3 regions of the Alkalinema pantanalense CENA528 genome follow, and region 2 is predicted to be linked to each of the others. Evidence: predicted binding sites of a transcription regulator. Region 2 holds the regulator's gene; each other region holds the start of a gene.
What was found. Region 2 encodes NtcA, which controls nitrogen genes in cyanobacteria. Its sites were predicted from a motif close to TTTGTANNNNNNNNTACAAA; they were not measured.

Region 1 (6,923 bases), on a different contig from region 2:
CCAAGATGTCTGATACAGGGGCTTTCACGTACTTATCCTTTTCCAGGATTTCGCACATTTCTTGCTTGTTCTCGGGCTTGTCGCACCACATTTGGGCTTCCATGATGGCGGCGAGAACGGCTTTGGCTGCTTTGGGATTCTTATCGACCCAGTCTTGACGAATGGTGAATGCCTTTTCAGGGTGTCCTTTCCACATTTCGCCGGTGGTGACTGCGTTGTAACCCAGCTTCTTGGTCACCATGCGTTGGTTCCAAGGCTCACCGACACAGAAGGCATCCATGTCTTTGGTTTCCATCTTGGCCACCATTTGAGGCGGTGGAACCACGTCGATTTGCACATCATTTTCAGGATCTACCCCGTTGGCGGCTAGCCAGTAGCGCATCCACAGATCATGGGTTCCACCAGGGAACGTGATAGCGCAGATAAACTTCTTACTGCCCTTTTTCTCGTCAACCTTAGCCTTGAGCGCGTCAGCCTTCGCTTGGAGATTTAAGGAGGCATATTCACCCGCGATCGAGATGCCCTGTCCATCGGTATTGAGCCGCGCCAGGATATACATCGGCACTGCGGCACTGCCCCCGGTAATTTTACCCGCAGTCAAAAAGTAAGGCATGGGGGTCAGAATGTGCGCACCATCAATCCCACCCTTTTCAGTTCCGATCGTCAAATTATCCCGTACAGTCGCCCAGGATTTTTCCTTGGTGACTTCGGCTTTCTTCATGCCGTACTTCTCAAAAAAGCCCTTTTCCTTGGCAATGATGACGGGGGCAGAATCCGTGAGGGGAATAAACCCAAGTTTGATGGTATCGGTTTCAGGGGTATCCGCAGTGCCGCTGCTGACCGCAGGCACAGAACTGGAACTGCTGGGGGAGTTCGAGCCGGAACTACAGCCGTTCACCAAAACGGTACCAGCAACGGTTGCACCCATGGTCAGGATGAATTTGCGACGGGAAAAACTACTCATGCTCTGTAATCCGAATTGTGATTGCGTAAACGTTGAATTTTGCGATCGCTCTAGTCTGTCAAATTCGTTCAAGAAATTGATTTAATTCATATTCTCGATCGTGATTCACCAGAGGACACTGAAGCAATGCAAAGATTGAGTTTGGCTAGCGTCATAAACCTGGGTAGCCACCAGGGTGTGAGAAGTGAACCGTGGATAGATGCCCGATTGTTCGGTGAACTGTTGGGCTGGATTATCTATGCATCACCACAGATCCAGCACGACATTGCCAACGGGATGGGCGCTACAGGTGAGAATGTAACCCTCAGCGATCTCTGCCTCGCTCAAGCCACTAATGTCACTGTCGTATTGAACAGAGCCACTCAGCACTTTCTGCTTGCAGGTACCACAACTTCCCGCCCGACAACTACTTTCGATCGTCCCTCCGGCCTGCTCCACCACGTCTAGAATCAAGTCGTGATCAGTACAGGACAGCACTTTCCCCGACTTCGCAAGAACGATCGTGGCAGGGGTCGCAGGGACAGCGGGTGTTGGCGCAGCGTTTTCCACCACAGAAGGCGTCTCCGCAGAAGCATCTTCCAAGGAAACCCCTGATTTCAGGGTGGCTCCAAACTGCTCCACCAACATGTGCCGTAGCAACGGTTTGAGATCCGCAACGGGAATTCCCGTTTGGGTTTTAGTGCCCAAGTGGGCATCTTTACCAACCTTGCCCCCCGTAAACAGATCAACCCCTTCCGTGACCTTGCCATCCTTGCGGGCTTTGGTTCCCATAAGGCCCAGATCCGCCACTTGGGGTTGGCCACAGGAGTTGGGGCACCCTGTCCAGTGAATCCGCACGGGCTGCGATAGTTCAACCTCTTGGTCAAGTTCCCGCGCCAAAGCCAGCGCCCGATTTTTGGTTTCCACCAGGGCAAAGTTACAAAACTGTGCACCAGTGCAGGACACCAGCGATCGCTCTAGCGTACCGGGATTCACTGAAAACTTTTGCAGAACCTCCTCTTGCAGCAGGGGGTCAATCCGCGAATCAGGTACGTTGGGGATAATCACGTTCTGTTCTACGGTAAGGCGCAGTTCCCCACTGCCATAAACCTCTGCTAGACGAGCTAAGTCATACATGTCTTGGGCAAACAAGCGTCCCACAGGAATACAGAGACCAACGTAGTTCAGTCCATCCTGCTTCTGTTTGTAAACCCCAACGTGATCGCGCTTCTCCCACTCAATTTCGTCCTTGGGGGCAGCGGAGAGCACCGTCCGACCCAGGCTTTTTTCCACTTCCTCACGGAACTTTTCGAGTCCCCATTGATCAATCAACCACATCAAGCGAGACTTTTGACGATTGGCACGGGGGCCATTGTCGCGATAAACCGTGAGAATGGCTCGACACAAATCCACAACATCGCTGGGCATGACCCAAACATCCAGAGGAATCGCCGCTTCCACCCGACTAGCGGAGAAAAAGCCCCCAACCAGAACGTTAAAGCCTATCTGTCCTTCCTTAAACGCAGGAACAAAGGCAATGTCATTAATTTCTGCATGGACGGAATTGTCACGACAGCCCGCGATCGCAATGTTGAACTTGCGCGGCAGATTGGTAAATTCAGGATTGCCTTGACCTTGATTAGTGATCATGTCCTGAACTTGTTGAACCAATTCCCGCGTGTCGTACAGTTCATCGGCATCAATCCCAGCAACGGGAGACGCAGTGATGTTCCGCACGTTGTCCATCCCAGACTGCACACTGGTTAGCCCAACGGATTCATAGCGCCGCAGAATATCGGGAATATCCTCCAGCCGCAGACCCCGCAATTGCAAATTTTGCCGCGTGGTAATGTCAGCAACGCCATCTTCGCCGTAGCGACTGACGACATCGGCCAGTACGCGCATCTGCTCACTGGAGACAATGCCACTGGGCAGGCGCATCCGCATCATAAACTTGCCCGGAGTGACTGGCCGGAAGAAAATCCCCAACCACTTCAGCCGATGGATACGATCGGTTTCATCCATCGCTTCCCAGCCGATTTGGGCAAAGTGATCCAGTTCGGCTTTAACCGCGAGGCCATCCTTCTCCGCCTTAAACTTTTCGAACTTATTCAGCTTTTCCGATGCTGGAATCGTGTTTGTCATAGGTCAAGCCTGTGTTCCTGTGGTCGTACCCAAAACCCTCAGTGGACTTACGGAAAATCTATGTCTTGAGGAACTTTCAAGTTTCCGTAAAACGGGGCTAGTCATTTGACCATGGAGTCAAGTTAGGCGAGATCACCAGGACAATTCGTATCCTTCGTTACAGAGTATTTCAGCTCATGCTTTTTTTGCATAATATAAATGCGTTTAATCAATAAAGCCATCGTTTTCTAGGACAAAACCCCCTACTATCGGGGATAGCTCCGGTGGACGGGCGGGTAAAACAGATCGATCGTAGGCTGCCAAAATGGTCTAGAAACATGATCGAAACGATGGTTGAGCGTGGCTGATGAAACTTGCTCAGAAGAGGGTGCCCCGCAAAGGACTCTCTGACAAGAGACAACCTCAATACAAGGTGGTGCTAGAACAGGTTGCTGTTAGGAAGTACGCTGAAGTGGTTCAATGTCCTAGGGAATGACATCTGAGTAATCTCTAAGGAGTATGGCAATCCTATTGGGCCCATGAGTTCCTGGCGAACCCCCCTCATCCCCAACCCCTTCTCTCAAGGGAGCCGGGAGCCGGAATTCAAAGTCCTTCTCCCAGAATGGGAAAGGATTTAAGGGTGAGGGCAAAATGCAGTGGATTCACGAAGCATTTAGGGCTGCTCTATCTGAGTGTTCTCTAGAAGACTATGCTCAGGGATACCTGGTTATCTTTAGATATTTCAGTGACCTCTGAGTCCGGTGAGGCGTTCTAAGCAGTATGAAACGACGCAACTTTTTACAACGGTTAGGATTGGGTGGGTGGTTAGGATTGGGTGGGTTCATGACCAGCCTACCAACTGGACTCCTATCAATGCTGTCCGGCTGCAAAGCCTCGGTGGCTGAAGGGTTTCGGAAGATGGGGTCGATCGCAGAACTCGACGAAAAGGGCTTCCTGTTTCAGGAGTATTTCACCGCCGATCCCCTGTTGGTAGTCAGGCAACCCAAAGCCCCAGATACCCTGGCCGCTGTAAATCCGATCTGTACCCACCAAGGGTGCGTGGTCAATTGGCAAAAAGAGAAAGGTGCTTTTGTCTGTCCTTGCCATGGTGCCGTGTTTAGCCCTGACGGCAAAGTTTTGCAAGGCCCTGCCGCTCGAGATTTGCCAACCTATCCAGCGGAATTACGCGGGCAAGAAATCTGGGTTTCTAGCCGATAATCCTGCGACCCGATCGTTCTTCTAACCAATTCGTCAGTCGCTACGCTTGTCATGACTCAGGCCACTCGACTCTCGCGAGTCGTCAACCAAAGGGCTCCCGAATTCTTTGGGTCGCCATCACCCCCTCTCCTAGGAATCGAGGAAACTTAATTGTGCAAGCTGATGATTCACGGAGTTTAGTCTCCTTCAGTTCCCTGGGCCAGTGTCACCAGTGGGACGGTCTCCTCCAGGAAATTCAGGCGCTGTTGCAGGAGTCGCTCTCCACCGCCAGTAGTCGCCGCAAACCGTCGGTCAAACTTCCAACAGACGTCGCCGATCGAGTCCTAGTAGGATTATTAGACGTCCTGGTAGGCGGAGACTTTCAAACAAAGTGGGAAGCTGCAAAACTACTGCCTCTTCTGGAGGATCGGGCGATCGAACCGCTGTTAGCACTGCTGGAGGACGAAGATCTAGAACCTGAGGTGCACTGGTTTGTGGTACGGCTGCTCGGTAATTCGCCCACGCCTAAAACCCTACAGGCTCTTTTAACCTGTATTCAAACCCATCCGCAGGAAGAAGTCCGGGCCATGGCTACCCAGGTTCTGGGGGGACAAGGTCCGCCTGTTTTGGCCTTGGTTGAGAATTTGCTGCAATCCCCCCTAACGCGACTGCAAGGGGTCAATATTCTTGCTCAAATTCGCAGCCCTCAAAGCATTTCCCAGCTTTTAATGCTGGTGAACGATGCCAATGCCCAAGTCAGGGTAACGGCGATCGAAGCTTTGACCCTTTTTCAAACCCCGGAAATTGTTCCTCGCCTCCTGCAAGCGTTGGAGGATCCTGTCGCTAGGGTCAGACGGGCTGCCCTAGCAGGATTGACATTTGGCAACCTCAGTGAACATCCCACGCTCGTCCCTCTGATTCAAGCTCGGTTATGGGATGTGGACATTCAAGTCTGCTGTCAGGCGGCGGTCTGTTTGCGGCGCATTGGCAGTCCCGAAGCCGTGACGATCCTACGATCGGCCCTGCAATCCTCTGTTTTACCCGATCCGTTAGCGATCGAATTGATCCGATCGCTGATTTGGATTGCCACAGAGCAATCCTTGGATGGCGTCTTACAAGCTTTAGATCAAGGGAACCTCTCCGCTGCCGTTGCCCAGGAAACCCTCACCCTCCTGGGACGCATTGAATCGCCAGATCTCAAACCTCGGGTTGCAAGCTGGCTCATCCTGCGACTGGGGCAAGGGGCCAATCCTGCGATCGAACGACCTCAGTTAGGCTCCTTAGATTGCCAAGTCATGATCTCGGCCCTTGGGCAACTGCAAGAACCGATCGCCATCAATGGATTGATTCAACTCTTGGCCCAGGCTGATACCATGCTGCGTCTTCATATTGTGGCGGCCCTCAGACAATTCGAGGGGGTCTATGCCCAGTTAGAGACATTGGCGAATCAACCGTCCAGTGCCTCAAACCTGAAGCAGGGATTGGCGATCGCCCTTAAGGAATGGTGATTTTCGGCTGGACAGCTTTCCTTCAATTGGTTGGGCTTGTCTAGCGCACCGGAGCCTACATCCCTGGGGGCCACCTAGATACCTTAGCAAAATAGCTTCTGGAAACTTAAATTTGGAATCTAGCAATATTCCGTGCCACACTTCGAAACTGCCCGTCTCAGTCTCTATTTCTAATAAATTTTCTCTATTTTTCAATTGTTTGAAGATTTTCAAACGATTTTAAAGCCTGAGGAATCTGAGACTCTTCTTAGCTACTTGCATCATTATTAATTCATTAATTGATCGATTCATCGCTCTGTCTTTGACGTTGAGGCGCTATGCGATTAGAACAAATCCAAGCTTTTTTAGCGATCGCGGAAACGGGAAGTTTCCAGCAAGCCGCACGCCAATGTAATGTCACTCAATCTACAATTAGTCGGCAAATTCAAAGCCTAGAAAGTGAACTAGGAATGCCGCTATTGCATCGCAGTAATCAAGCCAAGCTAACCATTGCGGGCGATCGATTTCTGCCCCGCGCCCGTCGCATTTGCCAAGAGTGGGCTACGGCTAACCAGGAAATTACAGACTTAGTTTCAGGCAAACAGCCAGAGCTATGCATTGCAGCCATTCATTCCGTGTGTGCCTACCAATTGCCTCCGGTACTGCAAACCTTTTGTCGCACCTATCCCCAAGTCCAATTGCGGGTCACATCCCTCGGCAGTGATCGCGCCCTTAAAGTCCTTAAAGATGGTTTGGTCGATTTGGCGATCGTCATGAATAACCGCTTTCTCACAGCCAGCCCGGAAATGGTCGTCGATTCCCTCTACGTGGAACCCGTCAAAATTCTCATGGCCGCCAACCATCCCCTGACCGCCTACGATCAGGTGCCTTGGTCGGAATTATTAACCTATCCCCAAGTGGTTTTTAAAGATGGTTACGGCATGCAGCGGCTGGTTCAAGAGCAATTCCAGCGCCAAGGACTGTCCTTGAATATCGCCCTAGAATTGAATACCTTAGATGCCTTCCGGGGAGTCGTGCGCCAAGGAGAACTGATTGCCCTGCTACCCCAGGGAGCCGTTGCCGATGTGCATTTAGATCCCACCTTGGCCATTCGATCGACCACGGATCCCATCATCACCCGTGAAGTAGTTCTGGTCACGACCCAGGATCGC
Region 2 (6,923 bases):
TCGTAACGCTTCCTGCATCAGCCCCTGCCCTTGCTTCTTCTCCGCCAACCCATAACCCAAATTACAGGCATAAAATGGATACCCCATAAACTGGGTGAAGTTGGCCATGCCAATCACAACTCCCGGTGACTGGCGATCGAACAGAAAAAGACGCAACGCCTGTCCCTGTTGATAATGCTTAAAATTGCGAGCCACTTGCCCCCGCCAAAAGTCCCGCGTCAACCAACCTTCTGGAGATAAAGGGGTAAAGGGCCGATGAAAGGCATCGTTATCCCGGAGATACTGGAGAATTTGCGGCACATCTTTCTGACAGGCTAGGCGAACAATTAAACGCGGAGTTTCTAGCGCAACGGGCATGTTTTTAATAGAAAAAAGGGCGAGCCAATGAATGACTCCCCCCTTAGCTTAGAGCAAGGATGCTCCAAGCCGTGCATTGATTCCATCTGTTGTCGTTAGATTGACATCACCGGCGTTTCGATAGTTCCCGCCAATTCTGAAGGTTGCCAAACTTGGCCGTCCATGGCCATTTGTTCAATCAAGCTGGCCAGACGCAAGGCTTTCAGGGCTTGTTCTCCGCCAACGGAGGGCGACAGGCCACCCCGCACACAGGCCGCAAAATGTTCTAGCTCGGCATACAACGGCTCCGTCCGCCCGATCGCCACTTGCTCCACAATGCCATCCTGACGGTAGAAAGACTTACCGAAGCTGGAAGAATTGTAGGCGTGGGCTTGGCGATGGATCTTAATTTCGTGATTCAGGAAGTCCGCTTCTGTCAGCGATCGCTGGCAGTGGGCGGAAATGCGCCGAATCTTGCGATGGGTGACTTTGCTGGCCGTCAAGGTTGCCACAATGCCATTGGCAAAGCCCAAGGTAGCAGTCACATAGTCGAGATACTTGGAATTTTGGCTGCCGCGACTGCCGCTAGCGGTCAGGCGCACTACGGGCGAGGCTGCTAGTTCTAGCATCAGGTCGATATCGTGGATCATCAAATCCAACACGACCGATACATCATTGGCGCGATCGCTGTAGGGACTCATGCGGTGGGCTTCCAACGCCAAGAGATTCTCCGTTTTCAGGACATTGCTCAACTCCTGAAACACAGGATTGAAGCGTTCGATGTGCCCGACTTGCAGAATGCATTCGTTTTCGGCAGCAGCGTTGACCAAGGATTCCGCTTCGGCGATCGTGGCCGCGATCGGCTTTTCGATCAGCACATGTACCCCAGCCTTCAGGGCCGCCATCCCAACGGCGTGGTGCAGACGGGTGGGGACTGCAATACAGACCGCATCCACATGTTCCAACAGGTTGCGATAGTCTTCAAAAAATCGAGTTTGATAGCGGCTAGCGGTTTCTAAGCCCAACTCGACATTCACATCGGAAACCCCAACGAGTTTCACATCCTTCAGTAGGCTCAAGACTCGAGTGTGATGCTGGCCCATATTGCCAATGCCAATCACACCAATGCGAATCGGTGTCGGTTGAATTCTCTGGAGCGAGAACCCCGAACAGTCTTCAGGTCGCTTTGTCACTCTCGTTACTCCTCTACCACCACATTCGTGACTGTCCAACTCCCTGACCACTGCCCTGGATGCAATCAAGACTGCGAGAGAAAGAGATTCAGACTGAGGGTAGATGACTTACTCAGTCCACCCTTCTCAGTCCTGAATACAGAATCCAATGTCAGCACCAACGGAATTGGCATCAGTCTCCATACAGGTCTCCTCAAACATCACAGATAGTAACACAGAGACTCTTTATCTGAAGATTTTCAACGATAGGACAAAGTTCCTGAAGTTTTATAGAACACCCTTTGAACTCGGAATTTCGTGGGCACGACGTGGATCGACCTCCGTGGCCATGCGCATAGCCCGTGCAAAGGCTTTAAAGGTGGCTTCAATGATGTGATGGGAGTTCAGGCCGTCCAGTTGACGAATGTGTAACGTCATCTGAGCATGGTTAACGATCGCGACAAAAAATTCCCGCACCAGTTGGGTGTCATAGGTGCCCACGCGCTGGGTGGGAATGTCGAGGCCATAGGCCAAGTGGGGCCGTCCCGAAAAGTCCAGGGCTACCTGCACCAGGGATTCATCCAAGGGGGCCAGAAAATGCCCAAAGCGCACGATGCCCTTGCGATCGCCCAAGGCTTTTGCCAAGGCCATGCCTAGGGTAATGCCCACATCTTCGTTGGTGTGGTGGTCGTCGATATGGAGGTCACCGGTGGCTTGAATGTCTAGGTCAAACAGGCCATGGGAGGAAATTTGGTGCAGCATGTGGTCTAAGAAAGGAATCCCAGTGTTGACGTTGCACTGTCCCGTCCCGTCCAAGCGAATCGTCACAGTGACATCCGTCTCCCCGGTTTTGCGGTGAACGGTTGCGGTGCGATCGCTGGGAAAAACAGCAGGAACAGTCGGACGATCGGTGGTCTGCATAGCCAAATTCCACTCAAAGATTGCAAATTAAGGGTGTGAGGGTTCCATTATCCCGTGAAATTTAGGGAGTTAGCTAAGTCAGGATTTATCGAGATCCTCAAGGAGAGGATTATCGGTCAATGACCACCCTCTCCCAAGGCCCCATTCGGCTTCTAGCTTTCCCCGATGTAGAACTGGCGATCGAGCCGTTCCTGATGGGGATTTAACCTGTATGAGAATTGAATCAGGGACGAGTTATGACTCGACACGGCTGTCGGTCATACCCATGATTTCGTACCCGGAATCCACATAGATCACCTGGCCCGTAATCCCGCTGGAAAGGTCACTGCTCAGGAACGCTGCCGTATTACCCACTTCCAACTGGGTGACGGTGCGCCGCAGGGGAGCCACTTCTTCCACATGCTTAATCATGTCGCGGATCCCACCCACCGCAGAGGAGGCTAGGGTACGGATGGGGCCAGCGGAAATAGCATTGACTCGAATTCCCTGGGAGCCGAGTTCATGGGCCAGATACCGCACGTTCATTTCCAAGGCGGCCTTGGCCGTTCCCATGACGTTGTAGTTAGGAATCACCTTCACGCCACCGTAGTAGGTCAGGGTGACAATACTACCGCCCTCGGTCATCAAGGGTTTGGCCGCCCCCGCCATCTGAATTAACGAGTAGGCACTAACATCCAGGGCCAGCTTGAAGCCTTCCCGACTGGTGGCACTAAAGTTGCCCTTCAATTCTTCCTTGTTGGCAAAGGCCAGACAGTGAATCAAAATATCTAGCCGTCCCCAAGCTTCCTTCACCGCATCAAAGGTGGCTTGAACTTGCTCATCGCTCTGGACGTTACAGGGCACAAACAGGCTAGGACTCAACGGTTCGGTCAGATCCCGCACCTTTTTCTCAAACTTGCCGCTATCATCCGGCAGATAGGTGACCCCAATGTTGGCTCCGGCCCTATGGAGTTGCTGGGCAATGCCCCAGGCGATCGACTTATCGTTAGCAATTCCTGTGACCAGGGCGTTTTTTCCACTCAGATTCAGCATAGCCATGTACGTTGAGAGCATTTATGAGAATACTCAAAGATGGGCAGCCATGGAATAGGCAACCCTGGGGAGATTTCCGGCCATTGTGGTAGTGCGAGGCGATCGTCGCTGTCTGGGTCGCTCAAAGCCCAGCCTTGAGTAGAGATTAGCTGGCTGGACAAAATTGTGCGGGGGCCAAAACTTGGGAGTAAGATATTGACAATCTCAGCGTGACAAGGGGAATTGTGACAAGAATGCCAAGTGTAAATCAGCACAAGTTTTCGCCATCGTTCGTCATCCTATGGACTTCACTCAGATAAACCTAGTCAGATTGAGCGTCATTCATCTAGATGCAGCTTCCTGATTCAACCCAGAGCGAACCTAGACCAATGCTAGTTCCCAAAAAGCTCCACGTTGAAGGCTCTGGCTCAGCTAAATTGCCCACAAGCTTATTAGAAAGCATGGCGGAGTGTATTTCTTGCTACAAAAACTCCTCGATCGGTAGGTTTTATTGTTCTCAAGTCAACAATTGCTCACAGAGTGAATCTTATAGAAATAATTCTCATCGGAATTAATCTCTGAGCAGATCTCTTGAACGTTGACCCCTTGATTGTATAGTTAGCTAACTCTACTGGCCTTTCCGTAGAACGGCGTTAGGAACGGGGAAGATGGTAATAAGCCCAGACAAGTCGCTCGCATCAATGTTCCGCCAAATGGGTGGAAATGCTTATCCGCCGATGGTGGAAACCTTCGAGCGGGGTAAGACAATCTTCTTTCCGGGTGATCCTGCTGAACGAGTTTATTTTCTCCAGAAAGGAGCCGTAAAGCTGTCTCGGGTCTATGAAGCGGGGGAAGAAATCACTGTCGCGCTGCTGCGGGAAAACAGTGTATTCGGGGTTTTGTCGCTAATTACTGGGCAAAAAGCCGATCGCTTCTATCACGCGGTGGCCTTTACCCCCGTGGAACTGCTGTCGGTGCCGATCGAACAGGTGGAAAAGGCGCTCAAAGAAAATCCTGACCTGTCGATGTGGATGTTGAAGGGTCTATCGTCCCGGATTTTGCAAACGGAGATGATGATCGAAACCTTGGCCCACCGCGATATGGGATCCCGACTCGTGAGTTTCCTGCTGATTCTCTGCCGAGACTTTGGGGTGCCGGGACAAAACGGGATCACGATCGATCTCAAGCTATCCCACCAGGCCATCGCGGAAGCGATCGGATCGACCCGTGTGACGGTAACTCGACTTTTGGGCGATTTGCGCCAGGATGAAATGATCTCCATTCACAAAAAGAAAATCACAGTTCATAATCCCGTCATGCTGAGTCAGCAGTTTACCTAAATCTTTCACCTAACATCCATCGTTTCGGTGCTCCGAGCCAACGGATTGCTCCCTGCGGAGAAGCTTGTTTTCCAAAGACTCCGTACAGAACAGTCCTGTTAGAACGTTCAATAGGCTTTAGACTGACTATAGTCTTTGGTAGAAGCCGTTTTGGAAACCTCTTTAGTCCAGCGGCAGGTGTGGTGGGGTTGTAATGTCTAGCGGGTATATCCTGATTTTGGCGGTGTTGATCTTAGGGGGTGTCATTGCCACTCTGGGCGATCGCATTGGAACCCGAGTGGGCAAAGCGCGTCTGAGTTTGTTTAATCTCCGTCCAAAGAAAACTGCCGTTGTTGTCACAATTTTGACTGGGATTCTCATCTCAGCTTCTACGTTGGGCATTTTGTTGCTGGCGAATCGACAATTTCGCGACATGATTCTCAACTTTGAGGTGATTCAGCGGCGACTCCGGCGCGCGAATACTGATTTAGATCAAGCGAAGGTAGAACTTGGTAAGACGGCGGAACAAAAGGAAAACGTTGAGGCGGAGTTAAATAAGTCCCAAGTGGAGCGGGGCAAGGTGCAGGCGCAGCTCGATCGCGTGAAAACCTCCCTTAAGGATGCCGCTGCCCTACAACGGGCCACTGAAGCGCGACGAGCCCAGGTGGAACAGCAGCGAAATGTGGTGCAGGCGCAATTACTCTCCGTTTCCCAGCAAGCTCTAGCGCTCAAGTCTGACATCTTGGAACTGGAAGCCGAACAAAAACAGTTAGTGGCCCAACGGGATGAAGTCAAAGCCCAGATTGCTGCACGGGATCAGGAAATTGATGAGCGCAGCAAAATCATTCAACAGCGCGATCGGGACATTGCTGCGCGGGATACTGTCATTACTCAACGGGAAGAACGGCTACGGGCCTTGGAAGATCAACAGGTCTTGTTAGCTCGGGAAGTGGAAAAACTAGAGCAGGAAGCCCAGCGTCTTCGTTTGGGCACGCCCGCGATTTTGCGGAACCAAGTGCTGGCTTCGGGGGTGGTGCGCATTACCAATCCTCAAGCTTCCAGCCAAGCGGTGGATGCCCTGTTGCGGGAAGCCAATCGCGTGGCGCAAAGAGCACTGCAACCGGGCGTGGATGGCAATGGCCAAATTTTGCGGATTACCCGATCGGAAGTGGATCAGTTAATTCGTCAGATCAGTGATGGGAAGGATTACTTTGTGCGAATTTTGTCGGCGGCCAATTACCTGCTAGGCGAAAAAACTGAGATTACGGTCTTTGCAGATGCAGTGCGCAACGAAGTGATTTATCAGCCGGGGGATGTCCTGGCTACGACTTCGCTCGATCCCTCCAAAATGGCGGTCACTGAGATCCAGGATCGGATTAATAAATTAGTCGCTGCTTCCATCTTTCGGGCGAAGCGAGCTGGATTGTTATCCGATAATGTCCAAGTCAGTCGAATCCAGGCACTGGTGAAATTTATTGATGAGCTGCGGCAGTATGATACCCCGATCGAAATTCGGGCGATCGCGGGGGATGTCACCTATACGGCCAGTCCCATGCGTCTAGAATTGATTGCTGTGCAAAATGGACAAACTGTCCTGCAAACCAGTCGCTAATGGGGAAATTGGCGAGAAAATCAGTTAAGAAATTAACGAGGAGATATGTACTACTTAGGGTTTGATCCTGGCCGTGATAAGTGTGGTGTCGCGATCGTGGATGATCAGGGCCACCATCACGTCCATGAGGTTGTAGCTGTGGATCAAGCCTTAAACGTCGTGGAAACGCTGTGCGAACATTACCCAGTCAAGATGATTATCTTAGGGGATCAGACGGGTTCTAAGGCTTGGCAGAAACAATTTAGAGCAACCTTGCCCGAAATTCCCGTTGAACGGGTGGATGAACGATACAGCAGCCTGGAAGCCCGCGATCGCTATTGGCAGCTTCACCCCCCTCAGGGTTTGCAAAAGTTGATTCCCCAGGGCATGCGTACTCCTCCGCGTCCAATCGATGATCTGGTGGCCATCATTCTGGTGGAGCGCTATTTGCAATCGTGCTCAGACCAAGCCCCTAACCGCTAGCGATCGCCTAAGCTGACGATTATTGTCTAGAGCTCTGCTCGAATCGTAAAGGAATAGTCCCCGCCCGGTTCGAGCTGATAATCTTTCGCT
Region 3 (6,923 bases), on a different contig from region 2:
ATGGCATAGATATCACTGACATTCACCATCACCGCTGACCAACCCGCAAACCAAGGGTCTTGCTCGACAAAACCCGGCATCATCCCTTCACTGGCCAGGAGCAAATAGCCGTCGCCGTCGGGAATGGCGGCACAGTCATCCCCCAGTTGGACAGGGAAGGGAGATCGAAGCGTAGCCGACTGGCAAACCTGGGCGGCAGTTTGAATATCTTGCTTCTGCAAAATCCCGATCGAAGTTTGCAAGTGGGCAACTAAGGCAGTCAGCATCAGGACGCTTCTCTGACTTGAAAGGGTTGGGCAGGCCGGATCTCGTTGGCTGGCGGGTAAAAGTTGAGATCCGCTTCCATCAGGTGGTGTGGGCGATCGCAAAGAGTCATTTCTTGAACGGACTGCCAGTGCAACCGCTGAAAAAACCGCACATTCTGAAGCTGCACCGTGGCCAGGAATTGCTGACAGCCCCAGGTATTGGCCGTTGTCACTGCCTTGTAGATTAACCCTTTGCCAATTTGCCAGCCTTTGCGATAGTCTGGATGGGTTCCCAATCGCCCGCCGTACCAGAAACCGGGACTCGTTTCATAAATGCGCACTACGCCAACAATCTGGTCGGCGGAGTAGCCAGACTCGGGTGCAGTCGTCCCGCTGGCATGGACGGCAATGATGGGATAGGCGATCGCGTCAATCTCATCCACATCACTGTCGGGGAAGATCTGCTGTTCGTGGACAAAAATGGTCTGACGCAGGGCATAGTAAGCCGCGATTTCTTCAGACGTAGTAGCCAGTTTGAATTGATAGGAATTCATGGTTCTTAGACAGTTCAAGCAGCTTCATAACTGGAGAGGGCAGAACAGGCTCCACATTTGGCGCATCCGGCTTTCATGTCGGCAGAGCGTAACCCGGACTGCTTCAGCATTGCGCCGACGCGCTCATAGACAGCCTGCATGAATTCACTGCTGGGGGCAGGATGATGCGCCAGCGGCGTGCCCGTGATTGGCACAAACGGGACGACAAAGGGATAGACCCCGATTTGAATCAGGCGATCGCACATCTCCGTCAATGTTTCCAAACTATCGCCCAACCCGGCCAGGAGATAGGTACTCACCTGTCCCCAGCCAAAAATTTTCACCGAGGCTTGGAACGCCTCAAAGTAGTAACTGAGCGGCACCGACGCTTTGCCGGGCATGATGCTGGCTCTGATGGTTGGATCGGCGGCCTCCAGATGCATTCCCAGGTTTTCAATCCCGGCAGCATGCATCCGCTCGAACCAAACAAAGTCGTCCGGGGGTTCACATTGCGCCTGGATTGGCAAATCCACCCTGGCTTTAATGGCTTTGGCGCATTCAGTCAGGTACGCCGCACCGCGATCGCTCGTGTTGGGCGTTCCCGTGGTCATCACCAGTTGCCGCACCCCATCCAAGCGCACGGCAGCTTCGGCCACTTCCGCCAGTTGCGCCGGGGTTTTGCGGGCAATGGTGCGCCCCGCCTCTAGCGACTGGCCGATGGCGCAAAACTGGCAAGAGGTGGCCGTGTCGTTGTAGCGCATACAAGTTTGCAAGACCGTAGTTGCGAGGACATCTCGGCTGTGCAGTAGGGCGATTTTCCAGTAGGGAATGCCATCGGCGGTGCTGAGGTCATAAAACCGAGGCCGCTGGGGAAAGGAAATCTGGGCGATGTCGTGATCGTGAAAGCGCAGCTTGGCTTGACCGGGGATGGAGTCGAGCACAGCGGCATAGGGCGATCGCGTCGCCGACTCGGTAAAGATCGGCACCATTACCGTGGTGTCATCAATGGTGATGGCTTTGTGATCGGACGGCCCCGCGCCCCCCTTGCGACCCATCACGGTTGATGGGGGTTCAATCCATTGCAACCCATAGGTCTGGAGTTGAGCAATGAGCTCTTGCTTCGTCAGAGGGTGTTGATTTAGGTGTTGCTGAGTCATGTGGGTTGCCGCTCCCAGCGAAATTTGCGATCGGATTCTTGAATCGGAACATCGTTAATGCTGGCGAATCGGCGCATCATCAGCCCATTGTCAGCAAACTCCCAGTTTTCATTGCCGTAGGAGCGATACCAGAAGCCAGAATCGTCGTGCCATTCGTATTCAAACCGCACCGCAATGCGATTCTCCATAAAGCACCACAGTTCCTTTTTCAAGCGATAGTCCAATTCTTTCGCCCATTTCCGCTTGAGAAATTCCACAATTTGGGCACGTCCAGCCAAAAACTCAGCCCGATTGCGCCATTCGGAATCTTCGGTATAGGCGAGGGCGACACGTTCTGGGTCACGGGTATTCCAGGCATCTTCAGCCGCCTGGACTTTGGCTTTGGCGGTTTCTAGGGTAAACGGGGGTAGGGGAGGTTTCATGGTGATTCATTCAGGGTGAACGCAGGTGCAACGGCATTCGCGTCTGGAACGGGCAAATCCAGTTGGGCTAAATCTGGAACAGGCGTGGGGACGATTAGGGGTTGAGCGGTCAGGTTGGCATGCAGTTGCAGTAAGTCTGGGCGGGAGTAATGCCCCACGGAGTCCATCATCCGTTTGCGCTTGGTAATCAGGGAGAAGTCGAGGTCAGCGATCGCCATTCCCTCTCCCTCGGTCACAGGGGGACACAGGTGATTGCCCTCCGGGCCAATAATTGCCGTATTACAGCCGTTGCTGAGGAACCGTTGCAGCTTTTCATCCGGGGTAATTTGCCCCACCTGTTCCGGCGACAGCCACGCCGTGGCATTGATCACAAAACAGCCCGATTCCAGGGCATGGTGGCGGATGGTCACTTCCATTTGATCGGCAAAAATCTGCCCGACCATCGATCCGGGAAACTGAGCACAGTGGATTTGTTCATGCTGGGTCATCAGGGCAAAGCGAGCCAGGGGATTGTAATGCTCCCAACAGGCCAACGCACCCACCCGTCCCACTGCGGTGTCCACCGTTCGCAGTCCAGCTCCATCGCCCTGCCCCCACACCATGCGCTCATGGTAGGTCGGGGTCATCTTGCGCCGTTTCAGCAACAGGGTGCCATCCGCATCAAAGATTAGTTGAGTGTTGTAGAGGGAGCCATGATCGCGCTCATTGACTCCCAAGACAACGACGATATTGTAGGAACAGGCAGCCTGACTGACGGCATCGGTGGTTGGCCCTGGAATTGTCACGGCTTCTTCGTACAGCCGCATGTGCTCTTTGCCCATCAGGACGGGCGGTTGCACAAAGGAAAAGTAGGGATAGTAGGGCACGACGGTTTCGGGAAAAACCAACAGTTGCGCCCCTTCCGAAGCTGCTTTGGCGATCGCCTGCAAGACTTTCTCGGTTGTGCCCTCGCGGCTAAACAGCACTGGACTGATTTGAACTGCCGCTGCACGAACAATGCGTGAATAATCCATGGGTGATTGGAAGAGTAAAAATCCTAGAGTGTCCAGGTATCGAGAATGAAGGCTCCATCTTTGCGATGCAGCAACACCAAATCCAGGACATCCAGCGGATTGATCGGACGAATGCCAGGAATCAACGAGGGTTCGCCGTGACCATACAGGGCTTGTAGCGCAAAGCGACAGGCATAGACTTTGCCACCTTCGGCCATAAACTTGGTCAGTTGCTCGTTGAAGTTTTGGTGACCTGGAAAGGCGGCATCACCGAGTTTAGGAAATCCTCGCTGCACACCCAAGGTCACACCGGGGCCATACAACAGCACTGAAGTCTCAAAGCCCTTACGCTGTAGTCGGGTGGCTTGCAGCAAGTTGACAAAACCAATTGAGCCTTCAAAGGCAACGGTGTGGAAGGTCACCAGGGCTTTTTCGCCCGGATCAGCTTTGACATCGGGAAAAACCTTTTCTTCGTAATCAACAAAGAAATCACCAGTTTGATGCGCTGGGGCAGTTACTTCAGCCATAATTGCTTCCTTTTGTTTTGCTGGGTTTCCAGCCACATTATGAGGGTGTCAGAACGGGGATTTGTATCTCCAGTTACAGAGTCTAGAAGACTACCCATAGGGTCAGGTTCGCGATCGCCAATGGGCTGAGGTTGGAGCGATCGGCCTGTCATACCTGTTTAAATCGATAGGTGATCGGGATTACGACCCGAGCAAAAATTCATTCACCACACTCCAGGCATTGTTGGTTGAAATTCGTCGCCGTGCCGTCAGGTAATCAGCTAGATAGACCGCATCCCGCGCAATGCCGGAAAATCGCCCCGAACCCCAGGTATACAGCCAGGGCAACCCCAGAAAGTACAGCCCCCAGATGGGAGTGACGCCGCGCTCATGGCTGGGATAGCCTTTGCCGTTAAACACGGGCATATCCACCCAGCTAAAGTCTGTTTGATACCCCGTACACCAGATCACGGTCTGGATGTTGGCGGCCACAATCTCGATCGCGAGGTGCTCCTCAGTCGGTTGCCAAACGGGCTGGTAAGGCGGTTCGGTAGGGGCATCCAGATGGTTTTTGGCAATGAACTTGTCAATGGTCTGTTTAATGCTTTCGCAGACGGCATCGGCTTGGTCTAAATGTTGCTTCAGGTCGGGATTAAACTGAAGCTGTGTCCCGTCAATCCGCTGTAACCGTCCGTGCAGTTGCATTCCTTCCTTGGCAAACTGCCGTAGGTCAATCTCCCGCCCACCATCGCGTCCGGTTAGGTAATGGTTGGCCTTGGCGCGGACCTTGTCCTTTTGGGGATGCTCGTCAATCGGTAAGTCGTAATACCCCATCTGATCCAACCAGTCCACCACGTCTTTGCCCCGGTAACGACGGGGCGATCGCGGCGCACTGCCCACACTCAAATGCACAATCCGACCCGCCAGATGCAAATCCTCGGCAATTTGGCAGCCCGATTGGCCCGTGCCCACCACCAGCACTGCTCCCGGTGGTAAGGCATCTGGATTCTTATACTCCGATGCATGAATTTGCTGGACTGTGGCCGGGAGTCGCTCAGCCATGCGGGGAATTTTGGGCAGGTGATAGCCGCCCGTGGCAATGACCACCTGATCGGCGGTATAGGTGCCGATCGAGGTCTCCAGTTCAAAGCGATTGTGGGTTTCGTCTTTCCACAGCCTCGATACCGCTACGCCTTCCCGGATCGGTGGCTCAAAGGAGGCTGCAAAGGCTTGGATATACTGGACAATTTCATCTTTCACCATGAATCCCTGGGGGTCGTTCCCCGGATAGGGAAATCCCGGCAACTGACATTGCCAGTTGGGTGTGACCAGACAAAAACTATCCCACCGCTTTTCTCTCCAGGCATACCCAATTTGATTTTTCTCGAAAATCAGATGGTCAATGCCGCGCTCTTTCAGGCAATAGCTCATGGCCAGCCCCGCCTGCCCACCGCCAACAATGACGACTGAATGGTGACTGCTCATAGGATACAAAAGCCTCTGTTGTGGATTAGGTGCATTGCCCTCACCCTAAATCCCTCTCCCAAAAAGGGCGAGGGACTGCAATCCAGCTCCCCTTCTCCCAAGCAGGGAGAAAGGGCTGAGGGCTGAGGGCAATGCACATCGCGTTAAGTTGTGGATTACGGCCAGCCTAAAGTTACGATTTACGCGCCTTTGTATCTGTAGATACGGAAGTTCCAAGTCTAGCGATATGGGTAGGTGGCGACTAAATCCATCCCTGTTGAATGGCCTGATAAATCGCCTGATAGCGGGTGCGAACCTGAAGCTTAGCTAGGACGTTGTTGAGATGAAATTTGACAGTGCTTTCGCTGATGAATAGGTGTTCAGCAATGTCGCGATCGCGGTGTCCCTGGGTTAATAACGTGAGGATTTCCAGTTCCCGTTCCGTCAGTTCATTGGTGCGAATACCCCAGGTTTGCCCCTGCGCCACCACCTCTACGACCTGCCGCAATTGCTCCGGCGAAATCGATAGGTCAACTTTGGCCTGGATTTTGGCTGAACAGGATGGGGTGGTAGCGATCCAGATAATTTTGCGATCGCCTGCAATAGTACTCGGCTGATCGGTTAGGACGGGGGCATGGCGATCGCGGCATGGGGTTAATCCGGCTGCTTTGGCAAGTTGGGTGCAGGCCAGTTGCAGGACGGATGCGGTACAGGCAATTTCTAGTTGCAGATTGGATGGTTGTTGGCGGTAGGGAAGGGTGAGTTGAATTTGCAGTGCCCGTTGGTTGGAGAGGGATTGTGTGGTGAGTTGTCCCCCCAAGCTGGACGAGAGGAGTTGAATTTCGGCAAGATCGCCATCAATTGGGGCGGTGGCGGCTGGCGATGGGTTAGAAACGGTAATCTCTAGGGATACATCTTGGTCGTCATACAGTAGTCGGGTGTAGGCAGCGGTCTGATTGAGGGTTTCCGCCAGTTTGAGCAAAAGATAATGGGTCGAGAGGTCGAGGGTGCGTTCTGTCCCCAGCATGGTCAGCCGCGACCCACTGAGAATTTTGGCGATTTGGTCGGAGAGGGAAATCTCACTGCTGCTATGCCCCACGGCCAGTTGCCAGTTGTGCTTTTCTGTTTGGTATTGAATGGCGGTGCTAAGGGCGACGGTGGCGACGGTGCTGAGGGTGGGCAACACTTCTAGAAATTCTGGTTCGAGGGGATGGTGGCTGAACAGAGCCAGTACGCCAATAACGCGCTGGCCAATCTCGAGGGGATAGCCAGCAAAGCCCCGAATTTGGTGGGCGATCGCCCATTCCCGATTGCCCACCCAGGGTTCTTCTGGCAGGTTGTTACTCAAAAAGGAGACGCGGTTTTGGGCAATTTTGCCGACTTTATAAGCCCCCATGGGCACGCGGCCAAAAAAGCCGTTGGTGTGGGTGTACATGCCCGATGAGGCGACCAGCCGCAAGAAGGTTTGATTGGATTCTAATAACCAGATGCGGGCAAAGGCGCAATTAAATCGCTCGACTAATCCATCAGTCAGCGATCGCGCCAGTAATTCTGGCTCTAGGCATCCCGCAAATGACTGGGCAATTTCAGTGGCTTGCTGCAAG

Region 1: a site for NtcA is predicted at 3,233-3,252, ahead of ACN4EG_RS20955 (ferredoxin--nitrite reductase). Genes of this name have one in related genera too.
Region 3: a site for NtcA is predicted at 3,937-3,956, ahead of ACN4EG_RS03335 (MSMEG_0572/Sll0783 family nitrogen starvation response protein). Genes of this name have one in related genera too.

Annotation. Positions count from the first base shown of each region.
Region 1 is NZ_JBLZFX010000083.1:9,685-16,607, forward strand. Features, by position in the region: gene ACN4EG_RS20950 (CmpA/NrtA family ABC transporter substrate-binding protein) at 1-964, opposite strand, end outside; gene ACN4EG_RS20955 (ferredoxin--nitrite reductase) at 1,208-3,088, opposite strand; gene ACN4EG_RS20960 (QcrA and Rieske domain-containing protein) at 3,848-4,285, shown strand; gene ACN4EG_RS20965 (HEAT repeat domain-containing protein) at 4,438-5,772, shown strand; gene ACN4EG_RS20970 (LysR family transcriptional regulator) at 6,090-6,923, shown strand, end outside.
Region 2 is NZ_JBLZFX010000010.1:7,653-14,575, forward strand. Features, by position in the region: gene ACN4EG_RS05275 (GNAT family N-acetyltransferase) at 1-357, opposite strand, end outside; gene ACN4EG_RS05280 (Gfo/Idh/MocA family oxidoreductase) at 453-1,529, opposite strand; gene hisB (imidazoleglycerol-phosphate dehydratase HisB) at 1,797-2,429, opposite strand; gene fabI (enoyl-ACP reductase FabI) at 2,664-3,461, opposite strand; gene ntcA (global nitrogen regulator NtcA) at 4,142-4,780, shown strand; gene ACN4EG_RS05300 (DUF3084 domain-containing protein) at 4,974-6,371, shown strand; gene ACN4EG_RS05305 (pre-16S rRNA-processing nuclease YqgF) at 6,417-6,833, shown strand; gene ACN4EG_RS05310 (DUF3146 family protein) at 6,860-6,923, opposite strand, start outside.
Region 3 is NZ_JBLZFX010000005.1:129,571-136,493, reverse strand. Features, by position in the region: gene ACN4EG_RS03360 (sll0787 family AIR synthase-like protein) at 1-266, opposite strand, end outside; gene ACN4EG_RS03355 (MSMEG_0567/Sll0786 family nitrogen starvation N-acetyltransferase) at 266-799, opposite strand; gene ACN4EG_RS03350 (MSMEG_0568 family radical SAM protein) at 814-1,935, opposite strand; gene ACN4EG_RS03345 (nuclear transport factor 2 family protein) at 1,932-2,357, opposite strand; gene ACN4EG_RS03340 (Nit6803 family nitrilase) at 2,354-3,370, opposite strand; gene ACN4EG_RS03335 (MSMEG_0572/Sll0783 family nitrogen starvation response protein) at 3,394-3,876, opposite strand; gene ACN4EG_RS03330 (MSMEG_0569 family flavin-dependent oxidoreductase) at 4,057-5,340, opposite strand; gene ACN4EG_RS03325 (LuxR C-terminal-related transcriptional regulator) at 5,582-6,923, opposite strand, start outside.